2 regions of the Paraburkholderia sp. BR10882 genome follow, and region 2 is predicted to be linked to the other one. Evidence: predicted binding sites of a transcription regulator. Region 2 holds the regulator's gene; the other holds the start of a gene.

Region 1 (15,059 bases), 130 kb from region 2:
GACGAACATGTCGGCGTGCATCGCCGAAAGATTGCCGATGGTGTCGAGCAGCGACTCGCCCTTGCTCGTCGATGAAGCGTTGATGTTCAGGTTAAGCACATCGGCAGAAAGACGCGTGGCCGCGATCTCGAACGTGGTGCGCGTGCGCGTGGAGTTCTCGAAAAACAGGTTGAACACCGACTTGCCGCGCAACAGCGGCACCTTCTTCACGTCGCGATCGGTCACGCTCACGAACTGAGTGGCGGTGTCGAGTACATGCGTGAGGATCGCGCGCGAGAGGCCCTCGATCGACAGCAGGTGTTTGAGCTCGCCGTTCTTCGTGAGCTGCGGATTGCCCTTGAGGAAGCCGTAGCGAAAACGCGTATCGTCCGCTGGGGACGCTGCGGGCGTGGGCTGTGTGTTCATCGCGTGAATCCTGGATGTGATGGGCGGCGTGTGGCCAGCTCGCATGCCTGTGCGTCTGCCGTCGCTGCCGCCGAATGGGTTCGATGCGCGCGTCAGCTACCGCTGCTCTGCTCGACTTCAAAGGCGAAGCGGCCGTCGGGACTGTGCGCAAGTACGAGCGTTTCGTGTGCGCCGACGCTCACTGCGCCGCCGGTGAAACGCGCAGACACCGGCAGTTCGCGCCCGCCGCGCTCGGCGAGCACCGCAAGTTCGACGGAGGCCGGCCGCCCGTAGTCATAAAGTTCGTTGAGTGCGGCGCGCACCGTGCGGCCCGTGTAGAGCACGTCGTCGACGAGCAGGATGTGGCGGCCTTCGACCGCGAACGGCAGCGCCGTTGCGCTCGCCTTGCGATGCAGGCCCTTCTTCGCATAGTCGTCGCGGTGCAGCGCAACGTTGAGCACGCCCCACTCGAGCGTCCCGACGTCCTGTGCGAGCCGCTCGGCGATCCACGCGCCGCCGCTATGAATGCCGACGATCGCCACGCCGCCGGGCGCGCCAAACGCATCGGCGTCATAAGCCGCGCGAATCTCGTCGAGAAGGGCGAAGTACAGCGCTTCAGCGTCGGGAGTAATCATCAGGCAACTCGCATCGGGCAACTCGCGGGCTAATCAGAGCGGGAGTTCGTCGAGGTACTGCTGGAGAATCACGGAGGCCGCTTCGGCGTCGACATGGTCGACGCGTTCGCCGCGCTCGCGCAACCTTGCTTCGGCGTCGACAGACGAATAGCGCTCGTCCACCCAGACCACCCGCAGACCGAAGCGGCCGTTGAGCTGGTTGCCAAAGCGCTTCGCGTGCTGCGTCATGATGTGCGGCGTGCCGTCCGGATGGCACGGCAAGCCGACCACGAGCGCATCGGGCTGCCATTCGCGCAGCAACTCGCCTATCGCTTCGAAGCGGTAGTCGCGACTCTTGTTGGGAATGACGGTAAGCGCCCGGGCACGGCGCGTGAGCGCATTGCCGAGCGCCACGCCGATGCGCTTTTCGCCGTAATCGAACGCAAGCAGGGTGGCCTCGCCGGCCCCTCGCCCCGCGGCCACGCTCATGCGTGACCCGCCTCGCCCGACAGCATCGTCGAAGAAATGCCGAGCAGCGCGAGCGCCGCCTCGAAGCGTTCTTCGGCGGGCACGTCGAACACGATCTTCGGATCGGCCTCGACCGTGAGCCAGCCGTTCTTCGAGATTTCGTCTTCTAGCTGACCCGCGCCCCAGCCGGCATGGCCGAGCGTGAGGAGGAAACGCTCAGGGCCGCTGCCGTTGGCAACGGCTTCGAGCACGTCCTTCGACGTGGTCATCTCGAGCCCGCCCGGCACCGACATCGAAGACGTATAGCTCGTGCCCTCGGCGGGCGCGTGCAGCACGAAGCCGCGCTCGGTCTGCACCGGGCCGCCGAAATAGACGGGCACGTGCAGGAGCGGCTCGATTTCGAGCTTGAGGTCGATGCGAGAAAAGAGTGCCTCGAGATCGATGTCGGTGGGCCGATTGATGACGAGACCGAGCGCGCCGCGCTCCGAATGATCGCAAAGGTAGACCACCGTTCCTGAAAACGTGGGGTCCGCCATGTTCGGCATGGCGATCAGGAACTGGTTGGTCAGATTGATGCGATCGGTACTCTTGGACATGGTTTGAATTCTAGCAAAGACGATGCGCAATGGCGGCGCGCTGCCAGGCCGGAAGTCGGGCGCCCGATGGCCGCCTCGCACTTTGCCAGCCGCTACGCGTTGCGCATTGCAGGGAATGGCTCACTCTAACACGCGCGCGCTGTGCCCTTGCAGGGCACTGGGCCGATGGCGCAAGGCCGGTGCCCGGTGCCTCGGCAGCCAGACGCGCGCGTGGATCCGCCCGCCCCGTGCATTCAGTGCGCAATGGATTGCAATGCGGGCTGCGCCGCGGTTTGCGCCGCGCCGCCGACGATCGCCGCCCCAAGCGCACGCACCGCCGGCGTGGCGTCGGGCTGCGCGATGCCTGCAGCGACCTTGTGCAGCATGGCGCGCAGCGCCTCGCTGGCGTGCTCGATTGCCTCGGCTCCGGGCGCCTGTACCGACGGCGCGCCCCGCGCCTCGAGGGCCGCGAGCGTTGCCGCATGCGCGGTGCGCCGCCAGGCGAGGCCCAGCGCATCTGCGAGCTGGCCGACATGACCGAGCCCGAGCGCCCAGGCCGCAGCGCCGATGCGGTACGCCGCGTCGGCCGCGACCAGCGCGTCAGCGGGCTCCGGGGCAGCGCCCGCCCCGCGCAACGTCAGCGTGCGTGAGTGCGTGCCGAGCGCGATCATCGCCGCATCGGCAGTCTGCAGAAAATCTTCATACGCGTTGCCGTTCACGACCAGCGCACCCAGCTCGCGCGTGGGCGCCACGCGTGCCGCGAGCGCGCCGGCCTGCGCGCTGCCGGCTTCCCACAGCGCCTCCGAGGCTTGCGTGCCGGCAATGTGCCATTCCACGGTCAAGCCGTAGTCGTGCAGCAGATCGACGTCCGCGGTGTCTTCCGCGGCGGCCCCGAAGAGCGCGTAGTCCCGCCAGAGCAGCGCCAGCGTCGAGCGCACGAGCGTTTGCGGCGCGAAGCGCAGGCCGCGCGCGTGCTCGCCAATCAGCAGGTTGCAGCGCGCGTAAAGCCGCCGCACGCCCTCGTCGCCCCACGACGCCACGCCACGTCGCAGCGCACGTCCACACGCGGATGCAAGCCGCCAGAAGTCGTAGGGATCGGGACTCGATAGCTCGGCCATGCAGGCGTCCATCTCGTCGAATGCCGCGAGCGCGAGCGCGTTGGCCGCACGGCTGCCGTTGCCGACGTGCGATTTCAGCGCATGCAGCAGCGCCTGCTCGAAGCGCGCGCGCACCTGGCCGAAGCGTTGGGCTGGCTGCGGATGCAGCGAAGCAGGCGCGAGCGGCCGGCCCTGCAGCGCCACGTCCTCATAGGCGAGCGCGATGCCCGGCACGTGCTCCGCGAGCGCGGCCACGAGCGCATGCTGCCGCGCAAAAAGCGCGGGCGAGCACGCCAGCTCGCGCAGATTGCGTCGCTCGAGCGCGGCGACGAGTTCCTTGAGCGCCTCACTGAACAAGACGCGGAATTCAGCGCCCTGCGCTTCCTCGGGTGCGTGGAGCGGCCGCACGGGCAAGCCCGGCGGCGGCTCTACGGGCACGGGCGCAGCGAGCGCGAGCGGGGAAGCGAGGAGCAGCGTATCGGCAAAGCGCGCGGCGGCAAGCCAGCCGGCGTCGTGCAGCGTGCGGGCAGCCTGGCGCAGCGGCCGGGCCACATCACGCTGCTCCTCGAGCGCGTCCAGCGCCTGGGCGAGCGCGCCGTGCGCGAACGGCACCGTGCCGCCGCGCGGATTCGGCAACGCTTCGAACCGCACATCAGAGCTTGAAGGATGACTCATAGGGCAGCGCCGAAAACGTTAGCGGGCCGACCAGGCGGGCAATCTCGACAATGGCGTCGACGCTGACGTCGACAACCGCGATGGCAAGCGCAAATACGGTGCCCGCTGTTGCGACACCGCACTCCACACCCGCCACACTTCTGGAATCTGCAGCCAGACTGCGCGCCGGCTATCGCCAGCTATCCGGGCAACGCGCTCAGATCTGGACCATCTCGAAGTCTTCCTTGCGCGCACCGCACTCAGGACAGGTCCAGTTGATCGGGACATCCTCCCAGCGCGTGCCGGGGGCAATGCCTTCGTCTGGCAAACCGGCTTCTTCGTCGTAAATCCAGCCGCAGATCAGGCACATCCAGCTTCTATATTCCATTCTTATGCCGCGTCGAAAAGTCCGAAACCAGTCGGAAAAAAAATCGGGGAAACGAGAGCCATGATGGTACCTTGTTGCCGTTTCCATGCCTAGCAAGAGGAAATCTGGCCTGCACGGGATCAAACAGCATGCGTTGACGCGGGCGGCGCGTGCAGCGCGGAGAAATCCTCGCGCGCGCGCCGGGGTCATCCGTCCCCCGGATTCGTCGATAGGCCGCATAATTAAAGCATTCGCTTATGACGGCACGGTACGCCGCGCCCGAAGTCCAATCCATCTCGCCACGTTCATGCCCAGCGACACCCCTCCCATCGTCCTCACCTTCGGCCTTTCCGACCCGACCGGCGGCGGCGGACTTCAAGCCGACCTGCTCACGCTCGCCAGCATGGGTTGCCACGGCGTCACCGCGCTGACCGGCTACACGGTGCGCGACTCCGCAGGCTGCGACGAAGTGACTGGGCTCGACCCCGAAACCGTCGCCACCCAGGCGCGCATGCTGCTCGAAGACATGCCCATCGCGGCGTTCAAGGTCGGCGCGGGCGCGCGTGCCGAGGTCGTGAGCGCGATCGCCGAGGTGGTCGCCGACTATGACGACTTGCCGCTCATCCTCGCCCCCGACTTCACGCTCGACGACGAGCACGTCCTCGCCGCCGACGAACTGCGTGAAGCGATGGCCGACCTGCTCGTGCCGCAGACCACGCTGCTCGTGGCCGACTCCGCCACGCTGATCGCGCTCGCACAGCCAGACGGCGACGCGGAAGCGCCCAGCGTCGACGCGGCCATTGCGCACCTGCTCGCCACCGGTTGCGAGTACATCCTGGCGATGGAAACGGGCACGCATCGTGTGGTCAACACACTGTATTGCGAAGACGGCCAGTTGCGCCAGGATCTGTGGGACCGCTCCACGCAGCCGATGATGGGCGTGACCGACACGCTCGGCGCCGCCATCGCCGCGCTGCTTGCCAATGGGCAAGAGCCGCCAGAGGCCGTGCGCGAAGCGCAGGAATATGTGTATCAGGCCGTGCAGAACGCGTTCAGGCCGGGGATGGGCGCGTGGCTGCCCGACCGGTTCTTCTGGGCGCGCAGCAACGACACGGACGCGGACGAAGCCTCGCCCGGCGAAGCGAAGCAATAAGACCACGGCCTGGCCTTCTGCGCGGAGGCCAGGCGTGCAAACCGCACAGACGAAAAAAAGCCCGCATCGCTGCGGGCTCTTCTTTTCGGGCTAGGGGCACACGCCTCACGGCGCGTCCCCTGCACTTCTGCACTTCGATGTAATTTCGGCGTGAGCCTGGCTCTGCATGGGACCGGAGTAGGCGCTGAAGCACCAACTCCGGATCGCGATTACATGTCCATGCCCATGCCGCCCATGCCGCCGGGCATGCCGCCAGGCATCGGAGCATCTTCCTTCGGCACTTCAGCAACGGCTGCGTCCGTCGTCAGGAGCAGGCCGGCAACCGAAGCTGCGTTTTGCAGTGCGGTACGCGTGACCTTCGTCGGGTCGACCACGCCAGCTTCGACCATGTCGACGTACTCGCCGGTCGCTGCGTTGTAGCCGTAGTTGCCTTGGCCAGCGGCGACTGCTGCCACGACGACCGAAGCTTCTTCGCCGCCGTTCGTGACGATCTGGCGCAGCGGCTCTTCCATGGCGCGCAGGACGATCTTGATACCGGCGTCCTGGTCTGCGTTGGCGCCCTTCACGCTGGCGATTGCCGTGCGTGCACGGATCAGCGCAACGCCGCCGCCCGGGACGATGCCTTCTTCAACGGCAGCGCGGGTTGCGTGCAGCGCGTCTTCCACGCGTGCCTTCTTTTCCTTCATTTCGACTTCGGTCGCAGCGCCGACCTTGATCACTGCGACACCGCCTGCCAGCTTGGCAACGCGCTCCTGCAGCTTTTCACGGTCGTAGTCCGACGTCGCTTCTTCGATCTGCGTGCGGATTTGCTTCACGCGCGCTTCGATGTTCACGGCTTCGCCTGCGCCGTCGATGATCGTCGTGTTTTCCTTGCCCACTTCGATGCGCTTGGCTTGACCGAGTTCGGCCAGCGTTGCCTTTTCGAGCGTGAGGCCGGTTTCTTCAGCGATGACTTGACCGCCGGTCAGGATCGCGATGTCTTCCAGCATGGCCTTGCGACGGTCGCCGAAGCCCGGAGCCTTGACGGCGACGGTCTTCAGGATGCCGCGGATGTTGTTGACGACCAGCGTTGCGAGCGCTTCGCCTTCGACGTCTTCAGCGATGATCAGCAGCGGACGGCCAGCCTTCGCGACTTGTTCCAGAACCGGCAGCAGATCACGGATGTTCGAGATCTTCTTGTCGAACAGCAGGACGAACGGGCTTTCCAGCACGGCGACTTGCTTGTCCGGGTTGTTGATGAAGTACGGCGAGAGGTAGCCGCGGTCGAACTGCATACCTTCGACGACTTCCAGCTCGTCTTGCAGCGACTTGCCGTCTTCGACGGTGATGACGCCTTCCTTGCCAACCTTGTCCATCGCTTCAGCGATACGGTCGCCGATCGACGTGTCGCTGTTTGCCGAGATCGAGCCGACTTGAGCGATTTCCTTGTTGGTCGTGCAGGGCTTGCTGACCTTGCGCAGCTCTTCGATTGCTGCTGCGACGGCCTTGTCGATGCCGCGCTTCAGGTCCATCGGGTTCATGCCCGATGCGACGTACTTCATGCCTTCGCGGACGATCGACTGGGCCAGAACCGTAGCCGTCGTCGTGCCGTCACCGGCGTTGTCGCTGGTCTTGGAAGCAACTTCCTTGACCATTTGCGCGCCCATGTTCTGGAGCTTGTCCTTGAGCTCGATTTCCTTTGCGACCGAGACACCGTCCTTGGTGACCGTCGGGCCGCCGAACGAGCGCTCGAGCACCACGTTGCGGCCCTTCGGACCCAGCGTGACCTTCACTGCGTTGGCGAGAATGTTCACGCCTTCAACCATCTTGGAACGGGCGGAATCGCCGAACACGACGTCTTTAGCTGCCATCTTCTAACTCCTTGAATTCTTGAATAGTGAGCGGTGGAATGAACTTACTTGTTCACCACGGCCATGATGTCTTCTTCACGCATCACGAGCAGTTCGTTGCCATCGACCTTGACGGTCTGGCCAGCGTACTTGCCGAACAGAACGCGATCGCCGACCTTCACGTCGAGCGCGATCAGGGCGCCCTTGTCGTCTCGCTTGCCCGGGCCGATGGCCAGGACTTCGCCTTGATCCGGCTTTTCTGCCGCTGCGTCCGGGATCACGATGCCCGAAGCGGTCTTGGTTTCTTGATCCAGGCGCTTGACGATCACGCGATCATGCAAAGGACGAAGGTTCATGGATAGATCCTCTCTTGATTAGGACTTGAAGCGACTCAAGAAAACCTGGCTGCCGACTACCGCCAGCCAGAGATGTTGTTCGCACCGGAGTTGTTAGCACTCTCATGCGGTGAGTGCTAATTATATGGACGGGGAGTGACAAATTCAAGAAGGGGCGGAATGGGGAATTTCCGTTGAGATTGATTCAACCCCGGAGGCACTCTTGCTAGTTCAGGTTGGAACTATTGGATGTCGGGCTTCCGTGCCATATCTAAGTATTTTCTAATAAAAACAATAGGATAGATCGCCTCAATATCCGACCCCATAAGAAACCGCATGACTCTGGCAGCAACGGCATCCAGCAAGCGGGCCCCAGCCCGCCGGGTCCTCCGGGACGCCTCTCGGGGAAATCCCCGATCTTGCCATGATCCGGCGCGATTTATATGCGCAAGCGGTTTGTTGGCGCCCTACTGCTCGTAGGCAGCGCATATGTGCGGTAGGCAACACCGGCAATCAACGGATGAACGGAAAATCACTCATATGATCTTTCGAGCGGCTGCGCCCGATCGGGCACCGCCGCTCTCCTGCGCATGCAGATCGTGAGTTCCGCGAGGCTTCGCCGATCGCTTCAACGACGATCCTGAACATGCCGAAATGGCGTCGCCATGACGGTGGAACGACAGCATGTCAGTTCAGATGACTCGTAACCGGGGTTTCCCCACACCATGCAAGTTCTGTGGCGGGACGCTCTATCAGCATGTCGATTCCTGCCCTTATTGCGGCACGGATCGCCCGCTCGACGCGGCTGCGCACGCGCGCCCGAAAGCCACCTTAAGAGTCATCGGTTCCGCGGCAGCGCCTATGCCTGCCGTTGCAAAGGTGCCGCTTGCCGGCGCGGCCGCATCCCATCGCCCGGCGGTGCACGCAGACTATTTGCACCACTATCAACTCGAGGAACACCGGCCGTTCTGGCGCACCGGTAAAGGGCGCTTCGTGAAGGGCGTTTTGCTCGCCTGGTTCATTGTCGCAATCGCATACGCTGCGTTTCTGCTATACGGCGAAAGGCGCGGCCAGGAAAGAGAAGTACGCGTCACGCGCGCGAGCCTCTCTGAGAAAAGCTTGCCAAGCGCGAATGCCACACTTCCACGTGGCGCGAACAATCAGGCAGCGCGCGAGATACAGCGCGACAGCGCACCTGCGGAGCAACGCCGCGAGGATGCGCTGCAAAGCGCGGACCGATGTGCCTCGCAACGTGTCTGGGATTGCGTGCGAGAACAGGCATCGTTGGCGCTCGCGATAGATCCGGCCAGCCTGCACGCACGATCGCTGATGGAGCGCGCCATCCTGGCGACGGGCTGGTCGCCGCTTCGTACGCCGATCGGCCCCGCGCAATCGGACGCGGCTGTGCCGCGGCCGCGCGATGCAAGCAGCGTTCCGCTTCCGTCGTCGCGGGATTGGGGCGCCGCTGCGCCGGCCGCGCCGAACGCCCCAGCCATAGTCGCGTCACCTCCCCCGCTGCCGAGCGCGAGTAGCACGTCAGCTAACGGACATCCAACGGACGTCGAAAGTGCGGATACGAGCGTTACGTCGGCAGTTGCGAATCAATCCGCTGCCGCCGGCGCAAACGTCCCTGGCAGCAACGACGACGGCGTCGATACCCAGGAGCGCGCGATTCGTCAACTTGGGTGGAAGGACGCCCCATCCACCGACGGCACGCATTGAAAACGATTACAGATTAAATCGAAGTCTGTCGTAGAACGTATCCAAGGCGGGAGAGAGACCATGCTGAAAACGATGCTCGCAGGACTGGCGGCGCTGATTACCCTGCTCTTTTCGACACTCGCGCTCGCCGCTGCCGCAGACGCGAACTACAAGATCGTGACCGGCCAGGAGCGCGGGACGTACATTCAGATCGGCCAGGACCTGGCGAAATGGGTCGCGCAGCCGGCGGGCATCGACCTCGAAGTGATCCCATCGAAAGGCTCGGCCGAAAACGTGCAGCGCATGCGTTTCGAGCCCGGCGTGAAGCTCGCGCTCGTGCAGTCCGACGTCTACCAGGCCTACGTCGACATGGCCAATTCCGGCAACGAAGAGGCCGGCACGCTGATACGGCCGCTGCGGCTCATCATGCCGCTCTACGACGAAGAGATTTACTTCGTGGTGCGTACCGACTCGCCGATGAAGACGATCAACGAGATCAAGGACAAGGTAATGAGCGTCGGCCTGATCGGCAGCGGCACCGCGCAGTCGGCGACGACGCTGTACCGACTCATGTTCGGCCAGCCGATTCCTGAGCAGAACGCGCAGCACCTGAGCAACGAGGACGCGCTGGCCGCGCTCATCGTCAAGAAGATCGATGTGGCCATCATCGTCGCCGGGCAACCGGCCAAGCTCTTTACCGACATGAACCCCGAACTGCTTCAGCAGATCCGCTTCCTGCGCGTCGATGCGAACGCGCCGGAAACGGCACGCGCCAAGCAGACCTACTATCCTGCGACGATTCACGTGTCGAGCTACCCGAACTGGCTCAAGGAAGACGTGCCGACGTGGACGGTCAAGGCCTTTCTCGTCACCTATGACTACAACCTGCGCGATACGGTCGGCAACCTGAAGCGCTTTGCCGATTCGCTCTGCGCGAACTTCGACAACCTGCAGGAACACGGCCATCCGAAGTGGAAGCAGGTGAAGCTCGAGCTGCCGGGCCTCGGCAAAGGCTGGCAATACTATCCGCCCGTTGAGCGACGCCTGAAGGCGTGCTTCGCGCATCGTGCCGCGATGCAGGCGGCCGCGGCGCCGCGCGCCGTCGCCACAGAACAAGTCAATGCACGGCCCTGTTCGGACCCGGAGCGCCTGCTTCTGCTTTGCAAGTAATTTGACACTGCATCAGCAGTGTGCGACAGATCGGGGGAACGCGCGATGAACACGAGCGCCCAGAAGATGAGCGACGCGGACGACCGTGCATGTCAGAAGTGCGATCTTGTAAGTGAGAGCGGTTGCCGCAATCAATCAACGCGAGCGCCGAAAATGACCTGCATACGCAGATGGATGTTGGTCCCGGCCATACATGATCGCAATCGTTTGTACCCAGACAAATGGCAGGCTTGTTCCGCCATATAAAGCTGCGCCACTCACAGATGCGATAGAAATACACGGCTCGGACCACGAGATCGCCAGGCAGTTCGCTCGCCCCGGTTTAAGCGACGCCATGTGTCGCTTTTCCTGAGGAACGTATCGAGATCGCATGCAAAGCCTGTGATCCGGAACGCTGCCGTCGGGGCAGAGTTCGCGAGCGGAGGACGGTCTTTGTGTTCCGGCGCACGGTCATCCCCGCGCAGCCTCCCTAATATGCGCCTACTGTTAATCCATTAACCGGCGACCGCACGTCATGAGCATCTCGAAGCTCAGCTCCTGGGGCCACTACCCGTATGCACCGCAAACCGGCCGCGAGCCCGGTTGGCGAGAGAACGCGCAGGCTGCGCTGTGCGACGCCGCCACGCGTTTCGGCACGACATTACCCTTCGGCAATGGTCGCAGCTATGGCGACAGCTGTCTTGCCGCCACCGACCACGTCCTTATGCTTCGCGGTCTTGGCCGCTTCATTGCCGCGGATTGGAAAACCGGCGTCATTCGTGCTGAGGCGGGCGTCACGCTCGGCGATGTGCTTGCGCTTGCGGTCCCGCGCGGGTGGATGTTGCCTGTCACGCCCGGAACGCAATTCGTAACGCTCGGCGGCGCGATTGCCAACGACGTGCACGGTAAAAACCACCACGTGCGCGGCACCTTCGGACGACATGTGCGTCGCTTTTCGCTACTGCGCTCCGATTGCGAGCCAATTGAATGCGCGCCCGAGGAAAACGCTGTGTTCTATCGCGCAACAATCGGCGGCCTTGGCCTGACAGGAATCGTCGAATGGGTCGAACTGCAACTGATGCCTGTCGAGTCGAGCCGCCTGGCCACCCACACACGTCCCTTCGGCAATCTCGATGAGTTTCTTGCGCTGTCGAACGAGTACGACGCAAAGCACGAGTATGGCGTGGCGTGGATCGACTGTTTAGGACGCGGCGCCTCGCTTGGGCGCGGCATCTACGTCAGCGCTGACCACGCAACCGACCATTGCTTCGACATGCCGCGCCGCCCCGTGCGGCGGGTGCCGTTCGCCCCGCCGTGGTCTCCCGTGAACCGCTACACGCTGAAGCTCTTCAACGAGTTCTACTACCGCCGCGCGACGAGCAAGACAGGGCCCGCCGTGGTTAACTGCGCGAGTTACTTCTATCCGCTCGACAGCATCGAGGAATGGAACCGTCTGTACGGGCGGCGCGGCTTTCAGCAGTATCAATTCGTCGTGCCTGATGACACGGCCCGCGACGCTCTGTACGCGTTCCTCGACGCGATCGCCTCGACCCACGCGGGCTCCTTCCTTGCGGTGCTCAAGCGCTGTGGTCCGCTCGTCTCTCCAGGGCTGCTTTCGTTCCCAATGCAGGGAATTTCGCTCGCCCTCGACTTTCCCCAGCACGACACGCGCAACGCGACGCTTTTCGCGCGACTCGACGCGATCGTGCGCGAAGCGCGCGGCCGCCAATACCCGGCGAAGGATGCCCACATGACTGGTGCGGATTTTCGTGCCGCCTATCCCGCGTGGCAAGCGCTCGAACAACTGCGCGACCCGGCCTTGATGTCGCGCTTCTGGCAACGGACAACCCGGTAATGGACAAGAACATTCTGATCGTGGGCGGCTCTTCCGCCATCGCCGTGGCCTGTGCCCGGGAATGGATCAAGCGTGGGGCGAACTTCATGCTGGCTGGGCGCCATGCGCCGCGTCTCGACGCGGTTGCCCAGGACCTGCGCGTGCGCGGTGCAGGCCGAGTCGGCACGTTCGTGCTCGACGTGAACGATTTCGAACAGCACCGCGCCATGCTCGACGCCGCCATGACAGAGCTTGGCCGCATCGACATCGTTCTACTCGCGCACGGCACGCTCTCCGACCAGTCGGAGTGCGAACGCGATCCACAGGCCGCGGTGCGCGAGATCACCGTCAACGCCCTCTCGACGATCGCCCTGCTCACCCTGCTGGCCACCGTGTTCGAGGCACAAAAGAGCGGTTCGATCGCCGTCATCTCGTCGGTGGCAGGCGACCGCGGCCGCCCTTCGAACTACGTCTACGGCACCGCCAAGGCGGCGGTGACGACCTTCTGCGAAGGGCTGCGCGCGCGGCTGTTCAAGTCGAACGTGAGGGTCCTCACGATCAAGCCGGGTTTCGTGAACACGCCAATGACAGCTGGACTCGCGCTGCCGGGCCCGCTCGTCGCCTCGCCCGAGCGCGTAGCGACGGACATCGTGCGCGCCGTAGAACGCGGAAAGGATTCGATCTATACGCCGTGGTTCTGGGCAGAAATCATGCTCGTGATCCGCTCGTTGCCTGGTTTCGTATTCAAGAGGATTTCCCTATGAGCAGTCCGGCTGCCAGCATGACGCTCAGCCGTTCGCGGCTCGTGTTCTGGTACGCGGTGTTCGCTGCCATTTCAATCGGCGCGAATTTAGGCAGCCAGAGCCTTGCGTTCCACCTGTACCAGGGCCTGTATGCAGTTGCAATTTCGGTCTGCATCGGAACAGGCGTCGGGTTGATCGTCAAATACTTGCTCGACAAGGCGTGGATATTCCGCTACGAGCACCGCAGCGTTGCACACGGTGTGCGTACGTTCACGCTGTACGTTGCCATGGGACTCGGCACCACAGTCGTTTTCTGGACGGTGGAATTCGCCGCGGATGCGCTCTTTCACGAGGAAATCGCGCGCCTGGCGGGTGGCGCACTCGGTCTGGTGATCGGCTATGTCACGAAATACCACCTCGACAAACGCTTCGTTTTTTCCTGACCACGTGTGCGTTGCAGCACAGAGGCTCCACGCTGCCATAGTTACGATCTTTTTCCGGATCGCAGACTATGCGAGCGCGGGCTCTGCTGCGCTCCGACCAACGCCCCGAGGACCGGTCCACCTGTTCCTGTCCCGGCACGGAGAATGAAGATGGCCACGCCCGCAGCACACCCTGTTCCGCTGTGTGTGGACCTTGACGGAACGCTCACGCGCACCGACCTGTTGTTTGAAGCCTTCTTTGTACTCGTCAAACAAAGTCCGCTATCGATCTTTCTGTGCTTCGCCTGGGCGCTGCGCGGGCGCGCCTACCTCAAGGAGCAGATCGCACAACGCGTAAACATCGACGTTGGCGTGCTGCCCTACAACACCGAGTTGCTCGCCTGGCTACGCGACGAGCGAGCAAGCGGGCGCGAACTGTATCTGTGCACGGCCACTAACCAGCGCCTCGCCTCCCAGATCGCCGCGCACGTTGGACTCTTTACCGGCGTGCTCGCGAGCACGGTCAGCAACAACCTGCTCGGCAAAAACAAGGCGCAGGCGCTCGTTGAGCAGTTCGGAGATCACGGCTTCGACTATTGCGGCGATGCGCGAGCGGATTTGCCGGTATGGCGCCAGGCCCGCCAGGCGATCGTGGTCGGCGACAAGCACATTGTCGCCGCAGCCCGCAAGACAAATGCTGCGATCATCTTTTTCGAGGAAAAGCGCCGGCTGATTCCGCTCGTGCTCAAGGAAATGCGCGTGCATCAGTGGGTGAAAAACGTGCTGATCTTCGTGCCGCTTCTCACCGCACACCAATTCATGGACCGTTCCTCAGTCGCTGCCGCCTGTATCGCTTTTCTGTCGTTCAGCCTGGCCGCTTCGTCGGTGTACCTGCTTAACGACATGCTGGACCTCGACGCCGATCGGCGCCACGCGCGCAAGCGCAGCCGCCCATTCGCCTCGGGCAAGCTGTCGTTGAAATTCGGCATCGTGCTCACTGTAGGGCTGCTCGCCGCCGGTGGCGGTCTCGCGGCACTCCTGCCGCGCGAATTCGGTGTCGTAATGGCCGCATATTTCGTAACGACCGTTGCCTACTCGTTCGCACTCAAGCGCATGACACTTGTCGATGTGTTCACGCTTGCGTGCCTGTACACCGTGCGTGTGATCGCCGGCGGCGCTGCAACAGGCATCCCGCTGTCGTACTGGCTAATCTTGTTCTGTGTGCCAATTTTCCTCTCGCTTGCAATGCTCAAGCGTTATGTCGAACTCGACATGATCGTGCGCGAGGGCAAGACCGAAGCCGCCGGCCGCGGCTACATCACGCAGGACATCTCGATCTTGCGCTCGTTCGGCACGGCTTCCGCGTACCTCGCCGTGCTCGTGCTCGCACTTTATCTGAACACGCCGGAAATGAAGGCGTTGTATCACCACCCGAAGGCATTGTGGGCCACATTCGCACTCACGCTCTTCTGGGTGAGCCGGATCTGGATGTGCGCGTTTCGCGGCATGATGCACGACGACCCGATCGTGTTTGCGTTCAAGGATCGTGCGAGCCTTGCTGTGATCGCGCTGTCTGGTCTCAGCATGCTGCTCGCGATCTGAATCGCGCCAGCGACAAAGACTGAGCAGGGTGCACTTCCCGTTACGGCGGCAAGTTCGGGGCGAATGCCCTCTGGCTCACGAACACATCGATGACACATGCGCACGAGTGCTCGGCTACGGCGCGTAGCACTC
Region 2 (15,059 bases):
CGGCGCTTCCAGATCGTGCACGTGCAGTTCGGCCAGGAGATCATCGAGGTCTCGACGTTCCGCGCGCTCGTGGATGCGCCGCCTGCGGACGCCGAAGCGCCCGCGCCGGCGCCGGCGCCGGCGCCCGCAAAGCGCATGCGCCGCGACGAGCTCGACCGCAAGACGCACCACGTCGATGCGAGCGGCCGCGTGCTGCGCGACAACGTCTGGGGCGAGCAGCACGAAGACGCCACGCGCCGCGACTTCACGATCAACGCGATGTACTACGATCCGGCCACGCAAACCGTGCTGGATTACCACAACGGCATGGCCGACATGCGCGCGCGCCTGCTGCGCATGATCGGCGACCCGGCCACGCGTTATCGCGAAGATCCGGTGCGCATGCTGCGCGTAGTGCGTTTCGCGGCGAAGCTCGGCTTCGAGATCGAGGAGCACACGCGCGACCCCATCGTGAAGCTCGCGGACCTCATCAACAACGTACCGGCCGCGCGTCTTTTCGACGAAATGCTCAAGCTGCTGCTCTCGGGCCACGCGCTCGAGTGCCTCAAGTGGTTGCGCAAGGAAGGGCTCCATCACGGCCTGCTGCCGCTGCTCGACGTGGTGCTCGAACAGCCGCAAGGCGAGCGCTTCATCACGCTCGCGCTGTCGAACACCGACGCGCGCGTACGTGCAGGCAAGCCGGTCTCGCCGGGCTTCCTGTTCGCCACGCTGCTGTGGCACGACGTGCAGCAACGCTGGCAGCAATACACGGCCGAAGGCGAATTGCCCGTGCCGGCGCTGCATCGCGCGATGGACGACGTCATCGACGCGCAAACGGAAAAACTGGCGATTCACCGTCGTTTTTCGTCGGACATGCGCGAGATCTGGGGCCTGCAGCTGCGCCGCGAAAAACGTGGCCGCGGCGCGATCAAGCTGCTGGAACACCAAAGATTTAGAGCGGGGTATGATTTCCTCCTGCTGCGCTGCGAATCGGGCGAGCTGGACGCCGAAGTCGGCCAATGGTGGACGGACTTCATTTCCGGCGACAACGCCGAGCGCGAGACGCTTCTCGCGCAGGGCGGCAAGGAGCGCTCGCCGCGCAAACGCCGCCGCCGCGGCGGCGCGAAGAGCCGCAGAACGGGCGAAGGTGCTGTATCGGAAGCCGGCGCTGCCGGTGACGTGCATGAAGCCAGCAGTGCGGACTATGACGGCCACGCCGGTCCGCACGAGGACTGACGCCGTGCGGCGTCGCGGCTTGCCGCGGCGCACATGCGTCGAACCGCAACAAAAGTCGCAGGAAGTGAAGCCATGACGGTTGCCTGGCTGGGAATTGGCGCGAATCTGGGGGATGCGCGCCAAACCCTCAAAGACGCGGTGGTGTGCCTTGCACAACAGCACACCCTCACCGTCGTCGCCAAATCGAGTCTGTACCGCACCGCGCCCATCGACGCGGGCGGCGACGACTATTACAACTGCGTCGTGAAGATCGAGACGAGTCTCGACGTTCACGCGCTGCTCGGCCTGTGCCAGCGCGTGGAGCATCATTTCGGCCGGGAGCGCCCCTTTCGCAACGCGCCCCGCACGCTCGACATCGATATCCTGCTTTACGGCGACGCCACCATCGACGAAACCGACCTCGTCGTGCCGCATCCGCGCATGACGGGCCGCGCATTCGCGCTCGTGCCGCTCGTCGAGATCGATCCCGAACTCGTGATTCCGGGCCAGGGGCCCGCCAGCGCGTTCCTCGCCGCCGTGGCCGCCCAGCGCATCGAGAAGGTCAAGCCGTTGTGCCAGTGCATGGGTGTGGCGCCAGCACCGGACACGCCGCCCTCCGGCTCCGGCAACTGCCGATGAGCACGACACCCCTGCCCGTCGTCAGCGCGCGCGCCACGCGACCGGCCGCGCTCCAGTACATCGTGATCGAAGGGCCGATCGGCGCGGGCAAGACGACGCTCGCGACGCGTCTGGCCGAACGCTGGTCGATGCAGACGCTGTTCGAATCGAACGCCGAGAATCCGTTTCTGGAACGCGTGTATCGCGACACCGCGCCCTCGTCGCACGCGCTCGCGGCGCAGTTGCATATCGCCTTGCAGCGCGAGCAACTTTCGCGCGACGTCGCCGCGCGCCGCGAAGCGGGCGTGCCGCTCGTGACGAATTTCCTTGCCGAACGCAACGATCTGTTCGCACGTCTCACACTCGCCGAAGACGAACTGCCGCTCTACCGCGCGCTCGCCTCGCGTCTGAGCTCATCGGCGCCCACGCCCGACCTCGTCGTCTATCTGCAGGCGAGCCCCGAGGCGCTGTACGCGCGCATCCAGAAGCGGGCGTTGCCGCGCGAGCTGGCTATTTCGAGTGCGTTCCTGCGGGCGCTCTGCGACAGCTACAACGATTTTTTCTATCATTACGATCATGCGCCGGTGCTCACCGTCGGCGCGGAGCATCTGGATCTACCAGGTTCCGATGCGGACCTCGCGCTCGTCGCCGAACGTATCGAGACGATGCGCGGCCGCAAGGAATCCTTCGTCAAGGGCACGTCGCTATAACCGCCTCATCGGCGCGATCGCGCGGCGCAGCCCCTCCCCGTTTTCCCTTTCCCAACGGATTTCCCATGACTTACCTGCAGGAAACGAGCCGCAGCGCGGTCACCGTGCCCAAACTCCAGGCCATGCGCGATGCAGGCGAACGCATCGCGATGCTGACGTGCTATGACGCGAGCTTCTCGGCGCTGTGCGAGCGCGCGGGCGTCGATACGGTGCTGATCGGCGACTCGCTCGGCAACGTGCTCCAGGGGCACACCACGACGCTGCCCGTCACCATCGACGACATCGCCTATCACACGGCCTGCGTGGCGCGCGCGCAGACCAAGGCGCTGATCATCGCCGATCTGCCGTTCGGCACCTTCGGCACGCCCGAAGACGCGTTTGCGAACTCGGTGAAGCTCATGCGCGCCGGCGCGCAGATGGTGAAGATCGAGGGCGGCGAATGGCTCGCGCCCACGGTGAAGATGCTGGTGGAGCGCGCCGTGCCCGTGTGCGCGCACATCGGCCTCACGCCGCAATCGGTGCATGCGTTCGGTGGCTTCAAGGTGCAGGGCAAGAGCGATGCGGCCGCGACGCAGATGATTCGCGACGCGCTGGCGCTGCAGGATGCCGGCGCGCAGCTCGTGGTGATCGAAGCCGTGCCCGCGGCGCTCGGCGCGGAAGTGACGAAGCAGTTGCGCATTCCGACCATCGGCATCGGCGCGGGCGTGGACTGCTCGGGCCAGGTGCTCGTGCTGCACGACATGCTCGGCATTTTCCCCGGCAAGCGGCCGCGCTTCGTGAAGGACTTCATGACGGGCCAGCCCGATATCGAATCGGCCGTGCGCGCGTATGTGCAGGCCGTGAAGGAAGGCACGTTCCCGGGGCCCGAGCACGTGTTCTGATTGGCAGCTTCGCTTCGCAGAATCAACAAAGCGCGCTCCGTTGGGAGCGCGCTTTGTTTCTACGCGAGCTTCATCGAATCAAGCGCGCCGGCACCGCGCCGCGCAGCGCGTTCGTGAGCATCAAGGCCTCGGCGTCGAGCACATCGTCGCGGCTGAGCACGCGCTCCTGTGCGCCGAATGCATCGTCGTCGAGCAGCACGCCGCGCATCACGCCCGGCAGCACGCCCGAGGCGAGCGGTGGCGTGAACCACTTGCCGTCGCGCTTCACGAACACGTTCGAGCGGCCGCCTTCGGTCAGTTCGCCGCGCTCGTTGAAGAACAGCATGTCGAAGCCGCCCTGCGCTTCGGCCTCGCGCCACGCACGATCGAATTCTGCACGGCGCGTAGTCTTGCGCAGCAACAGCGCGTCGGCGGATTCGACCGGCGCAAAGCCGTAGTCTGATGCCAGCAGCACACCTACGGTGTCTTGCGCGAGCGGCACAAGCGGTGCGTTGGTAATTGTCGCTGCCCCGCTCTTGCCGAGCGCGAGACGCAAACGGTGTGGCGCGTTTTGGTCAGCAAATTTGGCCAAGGTTTCGTCGATGCGCGCTCGCAACGCTTGAGCATCGCACGGGAAGCCGAGCCACGCCGCGCTCGCCGCGAGCCGCGTGAGATGGCGCTCCACGTGGCGCACGCCGTCAGCGCGCGTCGCGTACATCGTTTCGAAGCATTCGATGCCCGGGTCGGCATCGGTCAGAAAACGGGCTTTCAAGCGGCACTCCTCGTATTCGTCGGCGGCCACGCTGTCGAGCACGATGCCCGCACCGACGCCCATTTCGCCGCGCCGCGTGGCGCCCGTGCCCCCGGACGGCGCATCGAGCGTCAACGTGCGGATCACGACCGAGAGGCAAAAGTCGCCGCAAACCTCGCCCGCCGAGGGCGCCTCGAGCCAGCCTATCGTGCCTGTGTAAAGCCCGCGCGGCGCATGCTCGAGCGCTTCGATCAGCTCCATCGTCCGGTGCTTGGGCGCACCCGTGATCGAGCCGCACGGGAAAAGTGCGCGCATGACGCCGGCGAATGTCGTACCTTCGCGCAGCGTCGCTTCCACGGTCGAAGTCATCTGCCAGACGGACGCGTAGGGCTCGACACTGAAGAGCGCCGGGACGCGCACCGAGCCGGTTTGCGCGACGCGCGAGAGGTCGTTGCGCAGCAGGTCGACGATCATCACGTTCTCGGCGCGGTTCTTGGGGTCGTTCGCGAGAAAACGCGCGACGGCGGCGTCCTGCTGCGCATCGGCGCTGCGCGCGGCCGTGCCCTTCATCGGTTTCGCGCGCAACGTTTGGCCGCGCTTCTCCACGAACAGCTCCGGCGAGCACGAGAGTACCCAGCGGTCGCCCGGCAACGCGATCAGCGCGCCGTAACGCACGCGCTGACGCTCGCGCAAGCGCCTGTAAAGCGCGAGCGGCGAACCGTACGCCTCGAAGCCGAGCCGGTAGGTGTAGTTGATCTGATACGAGTCGCCCGCGTGCAAGGCATCCTGCACGGCGGCGATGTCATGCTCGAAGCGCTCGCGATCGACACCGATCGTCACGCCCGCCACGCCTGCAGGCGCAGGCGCTTCAGCGCCCTCTTGCGCCGCGAGCCAGGCATCGGCTTCCTCGCGCGAGAGCGTTTTGCAGCGTTCGAACAATAAAAAACGCAGCGCGGCGTGGCCGTGCTGCGTTTCGTTGGATGAGGTCGTGTCGCGCCTGGCGAATTCGAGCGTGCGTCCAAACTCGTAGTCGCCGATCACGAGGGCGTGAAGGCCCTTGGCCAGTTCGGCATTCGCCTGCGCGCACACCGCGTCGAGATCCGCCGCGCGTTGGCACGCAAGCTCGCGCACGAACCCCGTATAGAGGCGGCTCGAGCGGCTAACCGCCGTCGAGTCGCCATCGTCGAGCAGCGCGAAAGTCGCGCCGCCAGCATTGACTGCCATTGCTGATCACTACCTGCTGCTTACCTGCTGCATGGTGACGCCGGAAAAGCGCGTCAGTCGAAGAAGCTCTTCACGCGGTCGAACCAGCTCTTGCTTTGCGGGCTGTGGCGCGAACCGCCCTCCACGAGCGACTTCTCGAACTGCTGCAGCATCTCGCGCTGGTGTTCGGTGAGCTTGACCGGCGTTTCCACCTGAACATGCACATACAGATCGCCGGCGATGCTCGAACGCAGACCCTTGATGCCCTTGCCACGCAGACGGAACGTCTTGCCCGACTGCGTGCCTTCGGGCACCGTGAACGAGGCGCGGCCCGCCAGCGTCGGTACTTCGATCTCGCCGCCCAGCGCCGCCGTGGTGAACGGAATCGGCATCTGGCAGTGCAGGTCGTCGCCGTCGCGCTCGAACACCGCGTGCTGCTTGATGTGGATCTCGACATACAGATCGCCCGACGGCCCGCCGTTGATGCCAGGCTCGCCGTTGCCGGCCGAACGGATGCGCATGCCGTCGTCGATGCCCGCCGGAATCTTCACTTCGAGCGTCTTGGTTTCCTTGACCTTGCCTGCGCCGTGGCAGTTCGTGCAGGGTTCAGGAATGTACGAGCCCGTGCCGTGGCACTTAGGGCAAGTCTGCTGGATGCTGAAGAAGCCTTGCGACATGCGCACCGAACCCGAACCATGGCAGGTCGGGCAGGTTTCGGGCTTCGTGCCGGGCTTCGCGCCCGAGCCGTGACAGACTTCACAGCCGGTCCAGCCCGGCACGCGGATCTGCGTCTCGTAGCCGTGCGCCGCCTGCTCCAGCGAGATTTCCATGCTGTAGCGCAGGTCCGCGCCGCGATACACCTGCGGGCCGCTGCGCTGGCCACCGCGGCCGCCGCCAGCGGCCTGGCCGAAGATATCGCCGAAGATGTCGCCGAAAGCGTCCGCGAACCCGCCGAAGCCCTGCGCGCCCGCGCCGCCCATGTTGGGATCGACGCCGGCGTGGCCGTACTGGTCGTAAGCCGCGCGCTTTTGCGAGTCCGACAGCATTTCGTAGGCCTCTTTGGCCTCCTTGAAATGCTCTTCCGCATCCTTGTTGTCCGGATTGCGGTCGGGGTGATACTTCATCGCGAGCTTGCGATACGCCTTCTTGATTTCGTCGTCGCTCGCGTTCTTCGCGACGCCCAGAACCTCGTAGTAATCCCGTTTCGCCATATCGGTTCAACGCCGGCCTCGCGCTTCACGGCGCGCGCCGGCTCCTCTTGAATGCTGGATCTCGTGACCCGTTTGCCGTTCCCCTGAACATCCGCACAGGCGCTTATCACGCCGCGGCGGCCCCTGAAAGAGAACGGCCTCCATAAAACAAATGTGCCCGGAGAGCCGGATGGCTCGCCAGGCGCTGCAATGCTGACACGCATCGTAACCGATGCGGCCGCTTTCGTAGTCGCTTTCATCGGATCACGACCGTTCGCTGATCAGGCAGAACGGTCATGACCGCCACGAACCGGCTTAGTCCTTCTTGACTTCCTTGAACTCGGCGTCGACCACGTCGTCGGCGTCGTTCTGCGCGCCCTGCTCGGCCGCACCGGCACCTGCGGCACCCGCGCCGGCGGCACCGGCCGCGCCTGCCTGCTGCGCCTGCATGTCGGCGTACATCTTCTCGCCGAGCTTCTGCGACGCTGCCGACAGCGCCTCGACCTTCGCCTCGATCGTCGCCTTGTCGGCCGACGAGCTCTTCAGCGTTTCTTCGAGATCCTTCAGCGCGGCTTCGATCTTTTCCTTTTCGGAAGCGTCGATCTTGTCGCCGTACTCGGCCACGGCCTTCTTCGTGCTGTGCACCAGTGCGTCGCCCTGGTTGCGCGCGTCGGCAATCTCGCGCAGACGGTGATCTTCTTCCGCGTTCGCTTCGGCGTCCTTCACCATCTTCTCGATTTCGGCTTCCGACAGACCCGAGTTCGCCTTGATGGTGATCTTGTTTTCCTTGCCGGTGGCCTTGTCCTTCGCGCCCACGTGCAGAATGCCGTTCGCGTCGATGTCGAAGGTCACTTCGATTTGCGGCACGCCGCGCGGTGCGGGCGGAATGCCTTCGAGGTTGAACTCGCCGAGCAGCTTGTTGCCCGCTGCCATTTCGCGCTCGCCCTGGAACACCTTGATCGTCACGGCCGACTGGCTGTCGTCCGCCGTCGAGTAGACCTGTGCGTGCTTGGTCGGGATCGTGGTGTTCTTGTTGATCATCTTCGTCATCACGCCGCCGAGCGTCTCGATACCGAGCGACAGCGGGGTCACGTCGAGGAGCAGCACGTCCTTGCGGTCGCCCGAAAGCACCTGCCCCTGGATCGCGGCGCCAACGGCCACGGCTTCGTCCGGGTTCACGTCACGGCGCGGGTCCTTGCCGAAGAACTCCTTGACCTTCTCCTGCACCTTCGGCATACGCGTCTGGCCGCCGACGAGAATCACGTCGTCGATGTCGCCGACCTTCACGCCTGCGTCCTTGATCGCCATGCGGCACGGCTCGATGGTGCGCTCGATCAGTTCCTCGACCAGCGCTTCCAGCTTGGCGCGCGTGAACTTGAGGTTCAAGTGCTTCGGACCCGACGCGTCCGCCGTGATGTACGGCAGGTTGATGTCGGTCTGCTGGCCCGACGACAGTTCGATCTTGGCCTTTTCAGCGGCTTCCTTCAGGCGTTGCAGCGCGAGCACGTCCTTCGAGAGGTCGACGCCCTGCTCTTTCTTGAACTCGCCGATGATGTAATCGATGATGCGCTGGTCGAAGTCTTCACCGCCGAGGAACGTGTCGCCGTTGGTCGAGAGCACTTCGAACTGCATTTCGCCGTCGACATCTGCGATTTCGATGATCGAGATGTCGAACGTGCCGCCGCCCAGGTCGAACACGGCGATCTTGCGGTCGCCCTTTTCGGCCTTGTCCAGACCGAACGCGAGTGCGGCTGCCGTCGGCTCGTTGATGATGCGCTTGACTTCCAGACCGGCGATGCGGCCGGCGTCCTTGGTGGCCTGACGCTGGCTGTCGTTGAAGTACGCGGGAACCGTGATCACGGCTTCGGTGACCGGCTCGCCGAGGTAGTCTTCAGCGGTCTTCTTCATCTTGCGCAGCACTTCAGCCGAAACCTGCGACGGCGCGAGCTTCGTGCCATGCGCTTCGACCCAGGCGTCGCCGTTGTCGTGCTTGACGATCTTGTAGGGCATCAGGCCGATGTCCTTCTGCACTTCCTTCTCTTCGAAGCGGCGGCCGATCAGGCGCTTGACTGCGTACAGCGTGTTCTTCGGGTTCGTGACCGACTGGCGCTTGGCCGGTGCGCCGACCAGCACTTCGTTGTCGTCCATGTAGGCGATGATCGAAGGCGTCGTACGGGCGCCTTCCGAGTTCTCGATCACCTTGACCTGATTGCCTTCCATCAGCGCCACGCACGAGTTGGTGGTGCCGAGGTCAATACCAATGATTTTGCCCATTTTTGTCAAATCTCCAGAATTTGGTCGCTGTGCGGACGCCGCTTTCGCGCTGCGCAGGTAACTACATGCTCGAGCCGCGTTTTCCCTTGTGCGCGGCTGGCGTCCACTTCAATACGGAACTACTGCCCAAATAAGTGCCGCTACGGCGATTTCAAGGGGTTTGGGCTATGCGTTCCATCATTTTTTTTAATCGCAGGGCCGTTGGGTTTCCCTTGGGTTCCTTTGGGTTCCTTCAGGCCACCGCATTACTTACATCTTTCTTACTTCGGTGCCGAAACAGTCACGAGCGCCGGACGCAGCACGCGGTCGGCGATCACATAGCCCTTTTGCAGCACGCTGACCACCGTGTTCGCTTCCTGCTCGGACGGGACCATCGAGATGGCCTGGTGACGGTGCGGGTCGAACTTCTCGCCCACGGGGTTGATCGCGAGGACCTTGCCCTTCTCGAGCGCGCCGGTGAGCTGCTTGAGCGTGAGTTCGACGCCTTCGTTGACCTTGGCGAGGTCGTCCGAGTTATGGGCGAGAGCGGCTTCGAGGCTGTCCATCACCGGCAGCAGATGCTCGGCGAAGTTTTCGATCGCAAACTTGTGCGCCTTGGCGACGTCTTCCTGCGCGCGGCGGCGTACGTTCTCGGTCTCGGCCTTGGCGCGGACGAAGGCGTCCTGCAATTCGGCGACTTTCGCTTGGGCTTCGGCCAGTGCGGCCTCGGCAAGCGCCGCTGCGTTCTGGTCCACGCCGCCTTGGGCTGCCTGCTCGGCCGCTTCAGCCGCCTGGGGCTGGGCTGCCTGCGACGCCTCGTCCGCGGGCGTGGGGTTCTGGCTCGTCGGGTTCTCTTGCGTGTTTTCCATGTCGCTGAACGTGGTTGAATAGTGAAAAAGGGAACAAAGCTTCGGGCGCCATGACGCCGGCCGCTCTACTGCGCCTGGGCCGTTGCGCCGACGCGACAGAGGCTTCGGACATCGCGAGAGCACATGGGTGCCGGATCGCTTGTTTCAAGAGGCTCTCGCGGCTTTTTTATACAGAAGATCAAGCCGCGAAATCGCCCGTAACAATCATTACTGCAGCGCCGCAAAAATGAAATTGAGTAAGGGACATCCCTGACCTACACTCAGGAACAGGTGCTGCTCATGACGCGTTTACCCTGAGCCCGGCACCGCACCGAATGGGCCCACGGACAGCACCTTTTTTAGCAGCATCACCGCACATAAAAACGCTGTCCGGGCCTCGAAACTGGCTGTTTTGCTGCGATCCCAAGGGGAGTACCGTGAAACTGACCTTTGCCATATCGGTGGTCGCGCTGGTACTCATCGCCGGGACTACGACCATCTGCATGTCGGGCGCCGTGAACGAAAACACGACGGAATACGGGGGCGTGCACGCTACGATGGAAGCGCTCTTCAACCCTCACGCGAAAATTTGTCGATAGTGCGGCGGTCGCGCTTGGTCGGCCTGCCCTGCAACACGGCAGCCGGTTCGCGAAAGAGCCGGCGCCGGTCCTGCTCCGCCGCGCGCCGCTCGCGCCCGGCTTCCGTTTCCGTATAGAGCGTCTGCGCGATGCTGGCGGGGCCGCGCATCTCGCAAATCCCCAGCACCCGCACTTCCCAGACCACGTGATCGATCTCGATTTCGACGAGGTCGCCCACGCGCACGTCCTTCGATGCCTTCACGGCGTCGCCGCCAATGCGCACGCGCCCCTTGCTCACGGCGTCCGAGGCGAGCGAGCGCGTCTTGAAGAAACGCGCCGCCCATAACCATTTGTCGATGCGCAGCCGCGCGCCAGGTTCGGTCGAAATCTTGTAGTTCATCAGAAGCTTTCCGGATGCGCCGCTCAGTTCACGCTCAGTTCACTGGGTCAGGCCACTGCGCCAGCCGGCGCCGCGGCCTGCACGGGCCAGCCCTGCAGGTGCTGCGCAACAATCTCGCCCAGCGCCGCGATCCACGCCGGCGAGGCATTCAGGCATGCTATGCGGTGAAACTCCTTGCCGCCGCCGTGCAGGAACTCGTCGCGCACTTCCATGCCGATTTCCTCGATGGTTTCCAGGCAATCCGCCGTGAAACCAGGGCAGAACACGTCCGCACGGTGCACGCCGCCCGCGCCCAGTTCCCGCAGCGTGGGCGCCGTGTATGGCTGGAGCCATTGCGCCCGCCCAAAACGCGACTGGAAGGTCACCCGGCATTCGACCGGCGTTAGCTCCAGCGCGTGCATAAGGAGCGCGGCCGTTTGCTGGCACTGGTCGTGGTACGGGTCGCCCAGATCGAGCGTACGGCTCGGCACCCCGTGAAAACTCAGCACGAGGCGGTCGCCCGCCGCGAAATTGGGTTTGCCGTGCGCGTGCCAGTACTGGTGCACCTGGGCCGCGAGCGCCGCGATATACGCCGGATGGTCGTGATAGCCGCGCACCGTGCGAATTTCCGGCTGGTTGCGCATGCGGCGCAGCGCGGCGAAGGCCGCGTCGAACGCCGTGGCCGTGGTCGACGCCGAGTACTGCGGATACATCGGCATGAGCAGGATGCGTTCCGCGCCCGCGAGCTTGAGCTGGTTCAGCATCGCCGGGATGTCGGGCGTGCCGTAGCGCATCGCGTAATCGACGAGGACCGTGTAGTCGTTGATTTGCAGCAGATGGCGCAGGCCGTCGGTCTGCTTCTGCGTATGCACGCGCAGCGGGGAACCCTCGGGCGTCCAGACCGCCGCGTACTTCTTCGCCGACGACCGGCCGCGAAACGGCAGGATCAGCGTGCGCAGGATGACCTGCCAGATCGGCGCCGGAATCTCGACCACGCGCGGATCGGACAGGAACTGCGCGAGATAGCGGCGCACGGCGCGCGGCGTGGGCGCGTCCGGCGTGCCCAGGTTGATGAGCAGCACGGCGACGCGATGCGCCGCGGCGGACTGCGAAGGCCGCTCCAGGTCGAAACGCATAGGCGATCAGTGGCGCCGCGCGAATGCGCAGCAACGGTTGCATGAAACAAGCATTATAGCGGGCGGTCCTGGCGGGCCAAACCGGACCCGCGACGCGGCGACTCACCGCACGTTGGCCATTCGGCCGATGGCGCGCGCCACGCCTTTCGGGGGATGATCGTCGGAAAGAGGGTGGTCCGATGCCCGGTGCCCGATGCGGCGCTCAGTTCTGGCTGAGCGTGAGCGAGAGCAGGCGCGCCGTGATGTCGACGATCGGAATCACGCGGTTGTACGCCATGCGCGTCGGTCCGATCACGCCAAGCGTGCCGACGATCTTGCCGTTCACCTCGTAGGGAGCCGTCACCACGCTCATTTCCTCGATCGGCACGAGTTGCGACTCGCCTCCGATGAAAATCTGCACACCCTGCGCGTGGCTCGAGACGTCGAGCAGCTGCAGCAGGCTGGTTTTCTGGTCGAATACGTCGAAGAGCTTGCGCAGGCGCGCCATGTCCGAGGAAAGGTCGGCCACTTCGAGCAGGTTGCGCTCGCCGGAAATGAGCAAGGTGTCGCCGCTTTCGGGCTCTTCGGTGCTCGCGGTCACGGCCGCGTGCATGAGCGTGGTCATGTCGCCGCGCAGCGCGTCGATTTCCTCGCGCAGGCGGCGGCGCACCTCGTCGAACGACAGGCCCGCGAAGTGCGCGTTGATGTAATTTGAGGCTTCGATGAGCTCGGAAGGCGTGAAGTCGCGCTGCGTCGCCATGATGCGGTTCTGCACGTCGCCTTCGGGCGTCACGATGATGAGCAGGATGCGCTTGTCGGACAGGCGCATGAACTCGATCTGCTTGAACACGTGGCTGCGCCGGGGCGTCAGCACCACGCCCGCGAACTGCGAGAGGTTCGAGAGCACGCTGGCCGCCGCCGCCACCACTTTCTGCGGCTCGCCGGGGCGCAGCGTGGTCTTTACCGCCCGCGTGAGCGCGTCGTCGTCCGAACTGGGCTCGACGGTGAGCATGGTGTCGACGAACAGGCGATAGCCGCGCGGCGTGGGCACACGCCCGGCCGAGGTATGCGGGCTGGACACGAGACCCAGCTCCTCGAGGTCCGACATGACGTTGCGGATCGTCGCCGGGCTCAACTCCAGGCCGGAATAGCGCGACAGCGTGCGCGAGCCGACCGGCTGACCTTCGGCGATGTAGCGCTCGATCAGCGTCTTGAGGAGGGTTTGTGCGCGGGGATCTAGCATGACTCAAAATTTTAGCCTAATGGCGGGTTGGCCGCGAGTGCGCCGCCAGGTCGGGCCCGACGGGCAGGCCCGCCGCGTGGGGCGGCCCGGTTTCGGCCGTTACCGCCGGGCATGTTGCATGGCACATCGTCTGGCACATCGCGCGTTGTCATCGCCGTGTCACCGGCTTAGGGCGGGAGGGCGCGGCGCGCAAGGCCTGGCGGGCCGTGCCCGGCTTGCGCCAGGTTCTTTTCGTGACCTGACTATGGTGTAATGCCGGCATGCAGATCCAGAAGATCCAGAGCCAGTTCAAGACGGTTGCGCTCGTTGGGCGCAGCAATACGCCAGGCATTGCCGAGCCGCTGACGGCGCTCGCCCAGACCATTTCGAAGCGCGGCTTCGAGGTCGTGTTCGAAGCGCAAACCGCAGAGGAAATCGGCGCGCAAGGCTATCCCGCGCTGCAGCCGTCCGAAATCGGCGCGCGCGCGGACGTGGCCGTCGTGCTCGGCGGCGACGGCACGATGCTCGGCATCGGCCGCCAGCTCGCGCCCTACCGCACGCCGCTCATCGGCATCAACCACGGGCGGCTCGGCTTCATTACCGACATCGCGTTCTCCGAGATGCAGGAGGTCGTGCCGCAACTGCTCGCGGGCTCGTTCGAGCGCGAGGAGCGCTCGCTGCTCGAGTCGCGCATCACCCGCGACGGCGACCCGATCTACCACGCGCTCGCCTTCAACGACGTGGTCGTGAACCGTAGCGGCTTTTCGGGCATGGCCGAACTGCGCGTGAACGTCGATGGCCGCTTCATGTACAACCAGCGCTCCGACGGCTTGATCGTCGCGACGCCCACGGGCTCGACCGCCTACGCGCTCTCGTCGCAGGGGCCGATCCTGCATCCGCAGCTGCAAGGCATCGTGCTCGTACCGATCGCGCCGCATGCGCTCTCGAACCGCCCGATCGTGCTGCCCGACGACTGCAAGGTAAGCATCCAGATCGTGGCGGGCCGCGACGTCAACGTGAACTTCGACATGCAGTCGTTCACGGCGCTGGAACTGAACGACGTGATCGAGGTGCGCCGCTCGCGCCACACGGTGCCCTTCCTGCACCCGGTCGGCTATAGCTACTACCGCACGCTGCGCAAGAAGCTGCATTGGAACGAGCACCCCTTGCTGCAGGGCGATCCGGAGGACTAAACCCGCGTCCTGGCGTGAAGCGCGCGGGTGCGTTGCCATGCAGCCAGCAGTCCCACGGTAATCAAAGCCAACCCAAAAAGCAGAACCAGACGCCATGCTTCGCCATCTCTCGATTCGCGACTTCGTGATCGTCGCCGCGCTCGACCTCGAATTCGATAGCGGTTTCACCGTGTTTTCCGGCGAAACCGGCGCGGGCAAGTCGATCCTGATCGATGCCCTCGCCCTCACGCTCGGCACGCGCGCCGACGCGAGCGTCGTGCGCACCGGCGAGGCCCGCGCCGACATCACCGCCGAGTTCGACGTGCCCGCGCATGCCGCGCTTTGGCTCGACGAGCAGGCGCTCACGAACGGCGACGGCGAGCACACGGTCATGATGCGCCGCGTGGTGGACAGCGGCGGGCGCTCGCGCGCCTTCATCAACGGGACGCCCGCCACGCTCGCGCAACTGCGCGAGCTGGGCGAAATGCTCGTGGACATCCACGGCCAGCATGCTCACCAACTGCTCATGCGCCCCGATGCGCAGCGCGAACTGTTCGACACGCACGCGGGCCTCACGGATCTCGCCGCCACCGTCACGCGCGCGTGGCGCGAGGCACGCGACGCGCGTCTCGCCCTGCAGAGCGCCATGTCGCGCGACCGCGAGCTGCAACTCGAGCGCGAGCGCCTCGCGTGGCAGCTCGCCGAGCTCGACAAGCTCGCGCCGCAGCCGGGCGAATGGGAGGAAGTGAACGCGGAGCACGTGCGGCTTTCGAACTCGGCCAACCTGATCGAAGGCGTACAAGGCGCGCTCGCGGCGTTATCGGAATCCGATGAGGCGATGCTCTCGCAGCTGAACTCGATCGTCTCGAAGCTGCGCTCCCTCGCCGAAGTCGACGCCGAACTCAACGACGCCCTCGCCGCGCTCGAACCGGCCGCGATCCAGATCCAGGAAGCGGCGTACTCGCT

What was found. Region 2 encodes HrcA, which represses chaperone genes, less so after heat shock. Its sites were predicted from a motif close to TTAGCACTCNNNNNNNNNGAGTGCTAA; they were not measured.
Region 1: a site for HrcA is predicted at 7,591-7,617, ahead of groES (co-chaperone GroES). Genes of this name have one in related genera too.

What each region holds. Positions count from the first base shown of each region.
Region 1 is NZ_JBFPKP010000003.1:270,253-285,311, reverse strand. It holds gene AB3X99_RS10505 (aspartate carbamoyltransferase catalytic subunit) at 1-405, opposite strand, end outside; gene pyrR (bifunctional pyr operon transcriptional regulator/uracil phosphoribosyltransferase PyrR) at 498-1,019, opposite strand; gene ruvX (Holliday junction resolvase RuvX) at 1,053-1,487, opposite strand; gene AB3X99_RS10490 (YqgE/AlgH family protein) at 1,484-2,062, opposite strand; gene AB3X99_RS10485 (hypothetical protein) at 2,296-3,813, opposite strand; gene AB3X99_RS10480 (rubredoxin) at 4,010-4,180, opposite strand; gene AB3X99_RS10475 (hydroxymethylpyrimidine/phosphomethylpyrimidine kinase) at 4,467-5,312, shown strand; gene groL (chaperonin GroEL) at 5,522-7,162, opposite strand; gene groES (co-chaperone GroES) at 7,207-7,497, opposite strand; gene AB3X99_RS10460 (TAXI family TRAP transporter solute-binding subunit) at 9,259-10,347, shown strand; gene AB3X99_RS10455 (FAD-dependent oxidoreductase) at 10,862-12,181, shown strand; gene AB3X99_RS10450 (SDR family oxidoreductase) at 12,181-12,924, shown strand; gene AB3X99_RS10445 (GtrA family protein) at 12,921-13,346, shown strand; gene AB3X99_RS10440 (UbiA family prenyltransferase) at 13,497-14,927, shown strand.
Region 2 is NZ_JBFPKP010000003.1:135,811-150,869, reverse strand. It holds gene pcnB (polynucleotide adenylyltransferase PcnB) at 1-1,215, shown strand, start outside; gene folK (2-amino-4-hydroxy-6-hydroxymethyldihydropteridine diphosphokinase) at 1,288-1,833, shown strand; gene AB3X99_RS09945 (deoxynucleoside kinase) at 1,830-2,522, shown strand; gene panB (3-methyl-2-oxobutanoate hydroxymethyltransferase) at 2,588-3,403, shown strand; gene pabB (aminodeoxychorismate synthase component I) at 3,474-5,357, opposite strand; gene dnaJ (molecular chaperone DnaJ) at 5,411-6,547, opposite strand; gene dnaK (molecular chaperone DnaK) at 6,842-8,800, opposite strand; gene grpE (nucleotide exchange factor GrpE) at 9,061-9,648, opposite strand; gene AB3X99_RS09915 (RNA-binding S4 domain-containing protein) at 10,198-10,605, opposite strand; gene hemH (ferrochelatase) at 10,653-11,720, opposite strand; gene hrcA (heat-inducible transcriptional repressor HrcA) at 11,923-12,942, opposite strand; gene AB3X99_RS09900 (NAD kinase) at 13,203-14,114, shown strand; gene recN (DNA repair protein RecN) at 14,209-15,059, shown strand, end outside.